Linked DNA regions of Prosthecomicrobium sp. N25. The protein of the gene in region 2 interacts with the protein of the main gene of each other region in a pairwise test. Links are inferred from orthologs where the notes say so. Each region holds a gene or a part of one and is shown on either strand. Other genes may lie near its edges.

Region 1 (3,408 bases), on a different replicon or contig from region 2:
GCCTTCATCGCCAGATGAAGCATCACCGACGAGTCCTTGCCGATCGAATAGAGCATGACCGGATTGCGGAACTCCGCGGCGACCTCGCGGATGATGCGGATCGATTCCGCCTCGAGCCGCTTCAGATGCGTGTTGCGATCGATGGACAAAGGAGCTTCCTCACCGCTGGACAGGACTGTCGCGTCCCGTCGCGCGCACGAATGGGTGCCTGCCTGAAGCCACGGCATTTAGGCGGAATCGTGCCTTTCGGCAAGCTGACCTGCCGTTCGACTTCGTTCCAGGGTTACTCCGCCGGGATCCGGTCAGGGACGACAACGAAAAATGCTTCCGCGGCCCCGCCCGGCCCGGGCAGCGCATTCGCCGGCTCGCCGTCGCGGACCGCTTCCTATTCTTTTTTTGGCGAATGTTCCACCCCGCCTCAGCGAGAGGCGGCCGCCACCACGGCCCCGAGGTCGATCGCCCCGGCGGCGAGGAACCAGGGATTGGCGAAGTCGCTGTCCTCCGCCTGACGCCGCTTGCCGTAGGCGAGCGGTGTCCCGTCGAGCGTCACCACCGACCCGCCCGCCGCCCGCAGGACCGCGTCCGAGGCGGCCGTGTCCCACTCCATCGTGCGCCCGAGGCGAGGGTAGAGGTCAGCCGACCCCTCGGCGATCCGGCAGAACTTGAGGGACGACCCGGCCGAGATCCGCTGCGCGACCGAGAGCCGGGCGAGCAGCGCCTCGGTCTCCGGCCCCGCGTGCGACCGGCTCGCCATCACGACCAGCCCGCCCGCCCCGGGCTTGCGGACAGCGATCGGCCGCAAGGTGCCGATGCTCTCGCCGTCGACCTCGCCCGCGAAGGCGCCGAGCCCGCGGGCGCCGAGATAGATCTGGCCGAGTGCGGGCAACAGGACCGCCCCGGCGACCGGGACGCCATCCTCCACGATGCCGATGTTGACGGTGAACTCGCCGTTGCGCGAGATGAACTCCTTGGTGCCGTCGAGCGGATCGACCAGCACGAACCGTCGCCCGAGGTCCGCCGGGAGGCGGCCTTCCGATGCTTGCTCCTCGGCAACGACCGGCATGCCCGGCAGCAGCGTCGCCAGGTGTTCGAGGATGACGACCTCGGCCCGCCGGTCCGCCTCCGTGACCGGGCTCTCGTCGCCCTTCGCGGCCACGGCGAAGTCCGTCCCGTAGACGGCGAGGACTTCCTGCCCTCCAGCCACGGCGGCCCGCGCCAGGCCGTCCAGGAGTGCGCGGTCGATGGTCATGGGCACGTCTCTCGGCTGATCAGGTCGGCGAGAGCCATACAGATATGCCGGCCCCGCGTAAACCGCGGTAGCGCGGACGGTCGGCTGGTGCGCGGTTGGACTCGTCCGACCCCTCAGGGCGCCGACGCCTCGATGGCGAGGGCATGCACCCGCTCGGCCAGCTCTTCCGCCAGCACCCGGTTGATCAGCCGGTGCATCTCCACCCGGGACGCGCCGCGGAAGGACTCGGCGACGATGCGCACGCGGAAGTGGGTTTCGCCCCCCTCCCGCCAGCCGCCATGGCCGCGGTGATGGTCGCTCTCGTCGATGACCTCGAGCCGCGCCGGCGAGAAGGCTGCGGTTAATTTCTCGCGGATACGCTCTTGGTAGCTCTTGGCACGATCGGTCATGCGGACCAGATAGCATCGCTCTCTCGGTTTTTGTAGCGCACCTGCCGGCATGGGTGCCGGACGATCCGAGGCGGGGTGCGAGCCTTGTGGGCCGGCGGTAGGCGAACCATAATTCCGACGATGAAGCTCGACTCCAAGCTCTTCGACCGAATCCGGATCAAGCCGGAGGAGGACCGGACCCCGAAGGACGGCGCCCCGCTCTGCGAATGGGCGGGCTGCGTCGCCGCGGGCACGCATCCGGCCCCCAAGGGCCGCAGCCGCGAAGGCGAGTACCACCGGTTCTGCATCGATCACGTCCGGCTCTACAACAAGTCCTACAACTATTTCGCCGGCATGAAGGACGACGCGATCGCCGACTACCAGAAGGACGCGCAGACGGGCCACCGCCCCACCTGGACCATGGGCGCGAACCCCCAGGGCTGGCGCCGGGAGCCGGGGTCCGGCGCCTGGTCGCCGCGCTACGACGACGCCTTCTTCCTGCTGCGCCGGCAGGGCCGCTTCCGCTCCGCCGAGGCCGAAGCCCCGCCCGAGCCCCCGCGCCGCAAGCTGAAGAACCTCGAGCGCAAGTCCCTGGAGGTGCTCGACCTCGGCGAGGAGGCGACCGGCCCGGAGATCAAGTCCCGCTACAAGTCCCTGGTGAAGCGCCATCACCCCGACGCCAACGGCGGCGACCGCTCCTCCGAGGGGCGTCTCCAGGAAATCATCCAGGCCTACAACTACCTGAAGGGCGCCGGCCTCTGCTGAACCGGCCCGGCGGCCGCCCTTCGCGTCGCGCGGGTCAGCCGCGCAAAATGGTCCCGCCGAGCCGTTTCAGATTCCCTGCGGCGCAAAACCGTTCTATGACACCCGACGGACATTGAGCGAGCGGGGCGGCTCCGGCCGCCGCCGCCTTCCGGTCCGAGCCCCGGGGCGAACCTGACTGAGCCTCCGGCGGCGGTCCTGCCTCGGGCGGGCGGCCGGAGACCATGGACCCGCGATGCGTCGCGGGCGACGGAGGCGAGATGAATGTGATGGAGAAGAGCCCGAACGGCGTGCCGGACATGAAGCTGTCCGTCCGGCAGATGTTCGGCATCGACACCGACCTCGAGGTGCCCGGCTACTCGGAGCGCAGCGAGCATGTGCCGGACCTCGACCCGGACTACCTGTTCGACCGGGACACCACCCTGGCGATCCTCGCCGGCTTCGCCAAGAACCGCCGCGTGATGATCTCGGGCTACCACGGCACCGGCAAGTCGACCCACATCGAGCAGGTCGCCGCCCGCCTGAACTGGCCCTGCGTGCGCGTCAACCTCGACAGCCACATCAGCCGCATCGACCTGATCGGCAAGGACGCCATCGTGATCCGCGACGGCATGCAGGTGACCGAGTTCCGGGACGGCATACTGCCCTGGGCTCTGCAGACCAACACCGCGCTCGTCTTCGACGAGTACGACGCCGGCCGGCCGGACGTGATGTTCGTGATCCAGCGCGTCCTGGAGGTTTCGGGCAAGCTGACGCTCCTCGACCAGAGCCGCGTCATCCGTCCCCACCCCTGGTTCCGCCTGTTCGCGACCGCCAACACGATCGGCCTCGGCGATACCTCGGGCCTCTACCACGGCACCCAGCAGATCAACCAGGGCCAGATGGACCGCTGGTCGATCGTCGTGACGCTGAACTACCTGCCGCACGACAAGGAGGTCGACATCGTCCTCGCCAAGGCGAAGCACTTCCAGAACGCCGCCGGCAAGGACACGGTCGGCAAGATGGTGCGCGTCGCCGACATGACCCGCA
Region 2 (5,227 bases):
GTCCCCCGACCTCGCCTCTCGCCGCTGGGTCGTCGAGCAGTACGACCACTTCGTCCAGGGCAACACCGTCCAGCACCCGGGCGGCGACGCCGGCGTCGTGCGCATCGACGACGGCCGCAAGGGCCTAGCGTTCACTTGCGACGTCACCCCGCGCTATTGCGAGGCCGACCCGTTCGAGGGCGGCAAGCAGGCGATCGCGGAAGCCTGGCGCAACCTGACGGCCGTCGGGGCCCTCCCCTTGGCGGTCACCGACAACCTCAACTTCGGCAACCCCGAGCGGCCCGAGATCATGGGACAGTTCGTCGGCTGCATCAAAGGCATCGGCGAGGCCTGCCGCGCGCTCGACTTCCCCGTCGTGTCCGGCAACGTCAGCCTCTACAACGAGACCAACGGGCAGGCGATCCTGCCGACTCCGGCGATCGGCGGCGTCGGCCTGCTCGCCGACGTGACGAAGTCGGTCGGTATCGGCTTCCGGGCCGACGGCGACACCATCATCCTCGTCGGCGACACCGCCGGCTGGCTCGGCCAGTCGGTCTTCCTGCGCGAGATCCACGGCCGCGAGGACGGCGCCCCGCCGCCGGTCGACCTCGCCGCCGAAAAGCGCAACGGCGACTTCGTGCGCCGCCTGATCGACGAGGGCCGCGTCGGCGCCGTGCACGACCTCTCCGACGGCGGACTCCTCGTCGGCCTTGCCGAGATGGCCATGGCCGGCGGCCGGGGCGCCGCCGTCACCCTCCCCGACCGCCGCACGCCGCCGCTCCACGCCTACCTCTTCGGCGAGGACCAGGCCCGCTACGTGCTGACCGCCTCGCCCGCCGAGGCGGCCCACATCCTGGTCGAGGCGGCCATGGCCGGCGTCCCGGCTACCATGATCGGCTCGGTCGGGGGCCGGTCCTTGGCAGTCGCCGACCGGCTCGCCATTTCCGTTGAAACCTTGACCGAAGCGCACGAGAATTGGTTTCCGCGCTTCATGGCCGCGGCCTGACGGCGGCCGGCGCGGGGACGAGGAGACTTCCATGGCGATGGATTCGCGCGAGATCGAGGCCATGATCCGGGCCGCCCTGCCCGACGCGACGGTGACGATCCGCGACCTGGCCGGCGACGGCGACCACTATGCGGCCGAAGTGGTCTCGGCGAGCTTCAAGGGCAAGAGCCGCGTTCAGCAGCACCAGATGGTCTACCAGGCGCTGAAGGGCAAGATGGGCGGCCAGCTCCATGCCCTCGCATTGCAGACGAGCGCACCGGAGGCTTGATCCGGAGCCGTTCGGGAGCATATCGAAGTCGACAGGACCGGAACGCCCGATCTTGACCCGGGCAGGAGGCAGACATGACCGACGTGCATCAGTTGATCGACGACGAGGTGAAGGGCAACGACGTCGTGCTCTTCATGAAGGGCACCCCGCAGATGCCGATGTGCGGCTTCTCCGGCCAGGTCGTCCAGATCCTCGACTACCTGGGCGTCCCCTACAAGGGCGTCAACGTGCTCGCCTCCAACGACCTCCGGCAGGGCATCAAGGACTATTCCAACTGGCCGACGATCCCCCAGCTCTACGTCAAGGGCGAGTTCGTCGGCGGCTGCGACATCGTCCGCGAGATGTTCCAGGCGGGTGAGCTGCAGGCCCACCTGAAGGACAAGGGCCTCCCCGTCCGCGAGACGGCCTGACCCGATCTTCCCCGGCCGGCCGCGTGCCGCCGCCGGCCGGGGCGCTTACATTCAAAAGTTGTGTTTTGATTTTGTTCTTGTCCTGTTCGCAGACCCGTGCCAGTGTGTCGAGAGCGAAACCGGACACGCCCATGGCCGACGAAGACGACAGGATCGCCAGCCACACCCTCCACCTTCTCCAGGAGCTCCGCGCCGAGATCCGCAGCAGCTTCGCGGCTGTCGATCGAAGATTCGCCGAGATCGAGCGACACTTCGAATCCGAGACGCAGGGCCTCCATGTCGGGCTGGCGGAGTTGCGCGCCGAAATGAACCGCAACTTCGAGGTCACGAACAGCATGCTGGCCGGCGAGATGTCGACGCGCGCCTTCGCCTTCAAAGGGATCGAAGAGCGCTTCCTCGCCAACGAGCGGCGCCTGACCATTCTCGAGGCGCGCTCGGACGCCCGCAAGACCTAGCGCCTGGACCGTCGCGCCTTCGTACCTCCCGTCGATCCGGGTGCCGCGCCCGGGTGGCCCGGCCCTACCGCCCGGACTTCGGCCGGTTGATCAGCACCATGCCCCCGATGACCAGCGCCAGCGCCGCGCCGAGCCGCCAGTCCAGCCGCTCGCCGAGCAGCAGGTGGCCGAACAGGACGGCGAAGAGCGGGCTCAGGAACGAGAAGGCCGCCAGGATCGGCACCGGGTGGCGGGCCATCAGGCGGAACCAGACGAGGTAGGTCAGGAACGCCACCCAGACCGACTGGTAGAGGATCACCAGGAGGACCCCCGGCGAAAGGCTGGCCGGAAGCGCCCGCGGCTCGAGCGCGACCGCGATCGCCGAGACCGGGATCGACAGCGCGAGCTGATACCAGAGCACGCGGGTCGCCGGAGCCGCGCGCAGCGCCGTAGCCTTGATCACGATGTTCGAACTCGCCCACAGGAAGGCGGCGCTCAGCATCATGAGGTCGCCGATCCAGGCATTCGGCGCCGTCGGCGCCCCGAGCCCGTCCGCGAAGGCGACGACGAGCCCCAGGAAGGCCGCCCCGAGCCCGGCCGTCTGCCAGAGGTCGAGCCGCTCGGCGGGAAGGAAGAGGCGCGCCAGGCCCGCCGTGAACAGCGGCATGGAATAGAGGAAGATCACCCCGCGCGACGCGGTCGTGAAGGCGAGCCCGCCGAAGATCAGCAGGAACTCCACCGCGAAGACCGAGCCGACCCAGAGCCCGGGCGCGAGCGCGGCGTCGCGGACGAGCATCGGCTCGCCGCGGAGCCGCATCCAGCCGGAGAGGAGCGCGGTCGCCAGGATCGCGCGAACGAGGCTCTGCGCCGCCGCGGACATCTCGGGCAGGGCGAGCTTGACGGTCACGAGCTGGAAGCCCCAGCTCGCCATCAGGACGACCAGCCAGACGCCCGCCGTCAATGGCAGCGCGCGGCCGGCCGCCGGGCCCCGGGTCCCGCTCGCCTCGGCGCTCAAGAGTGGTCGTGCCCGCACCCGTGGACGCGGCCCGCCGGGCCCGGCTCCGCCCCGTCGTCACGACCCGCGCAGGCCTCGCAGAGGCCGCGGACCTCGATCGTCCGGCCTTCCAGGCGAAAGCCGGCGCGGCCCGACACGGCCCCGAGAGCGCGATCCACCTCCGTCCCCGGCCACTCCTCCACGCGCCCGCAGTCGCGGCAGACGGCGAAGACGGCGCCGGCATGTTCGTGCTGGCCGTGGCAGGCGAAATAGGCGTTGAGCTGTTCGAGCCGGTGCACCCGACCGTCGCGTTCGAGCCGCTCCAGGGCGCGGTAGACCACGGGCGGAGACTGCACGCCCTGCGGCCTCAGCGCATCGAGCAGCTGGTAGGCCGTCATCGGCTTGTCGGACCCGCAGAGGACGGCATAGACCGCCTCGTCGGTGCCGGAACGCGGTCGCGCCATCATGTTCTCCGGTGTGTCGCCCGGCCCGGACCTTAAGGGATCCGCGCCCGGCCGTCAGCAGGGAAAGGCCGCGAGGCCGCTACTCCTCGGAGAACGGCTCCTCGGTCGCCTTGCAGGCGGGCAGCTTTCCCGTGAGCCGCTCGATCTTGCCGCCCTGCCGGTCGAGCCGGAACGCCGCCAGCACCCGCTTCACCGGCTGGCCGACCGCGCCGCCCTCGTGGAAGACGAAGACCATCGGTGCCTTGTCCTTGGCGTTGCCCGCGCACTCGATCGAGAAGTTGCTCTCGGAACTCACCTTCGTCCGGAACGCCCCGATGATGCGCCAGTCGCCCTTCAGGCGATCCGTCGGCCCGTCGAGCCGCCACACCACCACGGTCGTGTCGCCGGACGGATCTGGACCGCCGGACAACACGTCGATGCGATGCAGGGCGAAGCCGTCCGCCGGCAGGTCGCGCGGCGGATGGATCGCGCCGAACCCCGCGCCGGACAGGAGCGGATCGAGCTCGCCCTCCGCGTCGGGCTGGATCGACATGCTGGCCGTCTTGCCGACGAACTGCTTCAGCGGGTCCTGGGCGGGGGCCGCCACCGCCGCGCCGGCCATCAGGACCGAGAGCCCGAGAGCCAATCCTGCCTTCCTCATCACGCCCTCCTTCGCTTTGCCGGCCGCAGAAGCCCGCGGCACCCGTCCGAATCGCTCCAAACCGCCGGTTGGTTCGAATTGGATTCGATCACGAAATCTTGCCGAAACCGCGCCCCGGCACAGTCACGACATGGACACACCGACCCCATATCAGGAGCCCTGAAGGGCCTGGAGCCCTTTCGCGACCCTGGATGCGAGAAGGAGAGGAGGGAACCATGCAAGACGCGACCCAGCGCCATGGCCCGAGCCGCCCCGACCGGCTGTTCGAGGCCAGGGACTACCTGGACCCGAACGTCGAGCCGGAGCTCGACGACATCCTGTCCGATCCCGTCGTACGCCTCGTCATGCGTCGGGACCGTCTCGACCCCCGCGCCGTCGGGGCCTTCATGCGCGCGACCGCCGAGAACCTGAAGGATGGGCGCGGTCCGCTGCCCTTCGTTCCGGCTCCCGGGCCGGTCGACGGCTGCATCGCCTGCCGCTGAAGGAGGGGGCGCGGCGCATCCGACGCCGCGAACGCGAAAGGCCGCCCGGAGGCGGCCTTTTTTCGTCGTCGGCCACGGAAACCCGGATCAGCGCGAGTAGAACTCGACGACCAGGTTCGGCTCCATGTGGACCGGATAGGGCACGTCGGTCAGGGCCGGGATGCGCGCGAACTTGGCGACCATCTTGTTATGGTCCACCTCGATGTAGTCCGGCACGTCGCGCTCGCCCGACTGCGTCGCCTCGAGGACGAGCGCGAGCTGCTTGGACGCCTCCTTGACCTCGATCACGTCGCCGATCCGCACGCGGTAGCTGGCGACGTTCACGCGGCGGCCGTTCACCCGGATGTGGCCGTGGCTGATGAACTGGCGGGCCGCGAAGGGGGTCGGCACGAACTTGGCGCGATACACGATCGCGTCGAGACGGCGCTCGAGCAGGCCGATCAGGTTCTCCGAGGAGTCGCCCTTCAGGCGCATGGCCTCGGTGTAGACCTTCTTGAACTGCTTCTCGGAGATGTTGGCGTAGTAGCCCTTCAGCTTCTGCTTCGCCTTG

What was found. The genes of interacting proteins can lie anywhere in the genome.
Region 1: the proteins of grxD (region 2) and WBG79_RS18920 interact in binary tests that used the Escherichia coli proteins (3 or more experiments, as listed by UniProt). The link is inferred for Prosthecomicrobium sp. N25 from one-to-one orthologs.

What each region holds. Positions count from the first base shown.
Region 1 is NZ_JBBCAT010000002.1:875,690-879,097, reverse strand. What follows is about bases 1-2,955. They hold WBG79_RS18920 (BolA family protein), read right to left. Parts: upstream 1,639-2,955; coding sequence 1,363-1,638; downstream 1-1,362. Other genes in these bases: cobS (cobaltochelatase subunit CobS), read left to right, coding at 2,640-2,955; WBG79_RS18915 (J domain-containing protein), read left to right, coding at 1,759-2,382; cysQ (3'(2'),5'-bisphosphate nucleotidase CysQ), read right to left, coding at 419-1,249; cysD (sulfate adenylyltransferase subunit CysD), read right to left, coding at 1-149. Also shown: more of cobS, read left to right, coding at 2,956-3,408. UniProt on the Escherichia coli protein: Transcriptional regulator that plays an important role in general stress response. Has many effects on cell morphology, cell growth and cell division. Acts by regulating the transcription of many genes, including dacA (PBP-5), dacC (PBP-6), ampC and mreB.
Region 2 is NZ_JBBCAT010000004.1:44,894-50,120, reverse strand. What follows is about bases 1-2,995. They hold grxD (Grx4 family monothiol glutaredoxin), read left to right. Parts: upstream 1-1,327; coding sequence 1,328-1,663; downstream 1,664-2,995. Other genes in these bases: WBG79_RS22285 (DMT family transporter), read right to left, coding at 2,183-2,995; WBG79_RS22290 (hypothetical protein), read left to right, coding at 1,795-2,118; WBG79_RS22300 (BolA family protein), read left to right, coding at 1,017-1,253; purL (phosphoribosylformylglycinamidine synthase subunit PurL), read left to right, coding at 1-985. Outside these bases: more of WBG79_RS22285, read right to left, coding at 2,996-3,112; WBG79_RS22280 (Fur family transcriptional regulator), read right to left, coding at 3,109-3,555; WBG79_RS22275 (hypothetical protein), read right to left, coding at 3,635-4,195; WBG79_RS22270 (hypothetical protein), read left to right, coding at 4,411-4,677; rpsD (30S ribosomal protein S4), read right to left, coding at 4,765-5,227. UniProt on the Escherichia coli protein: Monothiol glutaredoxin involved in the biogenesis of iron-sulfur clusters.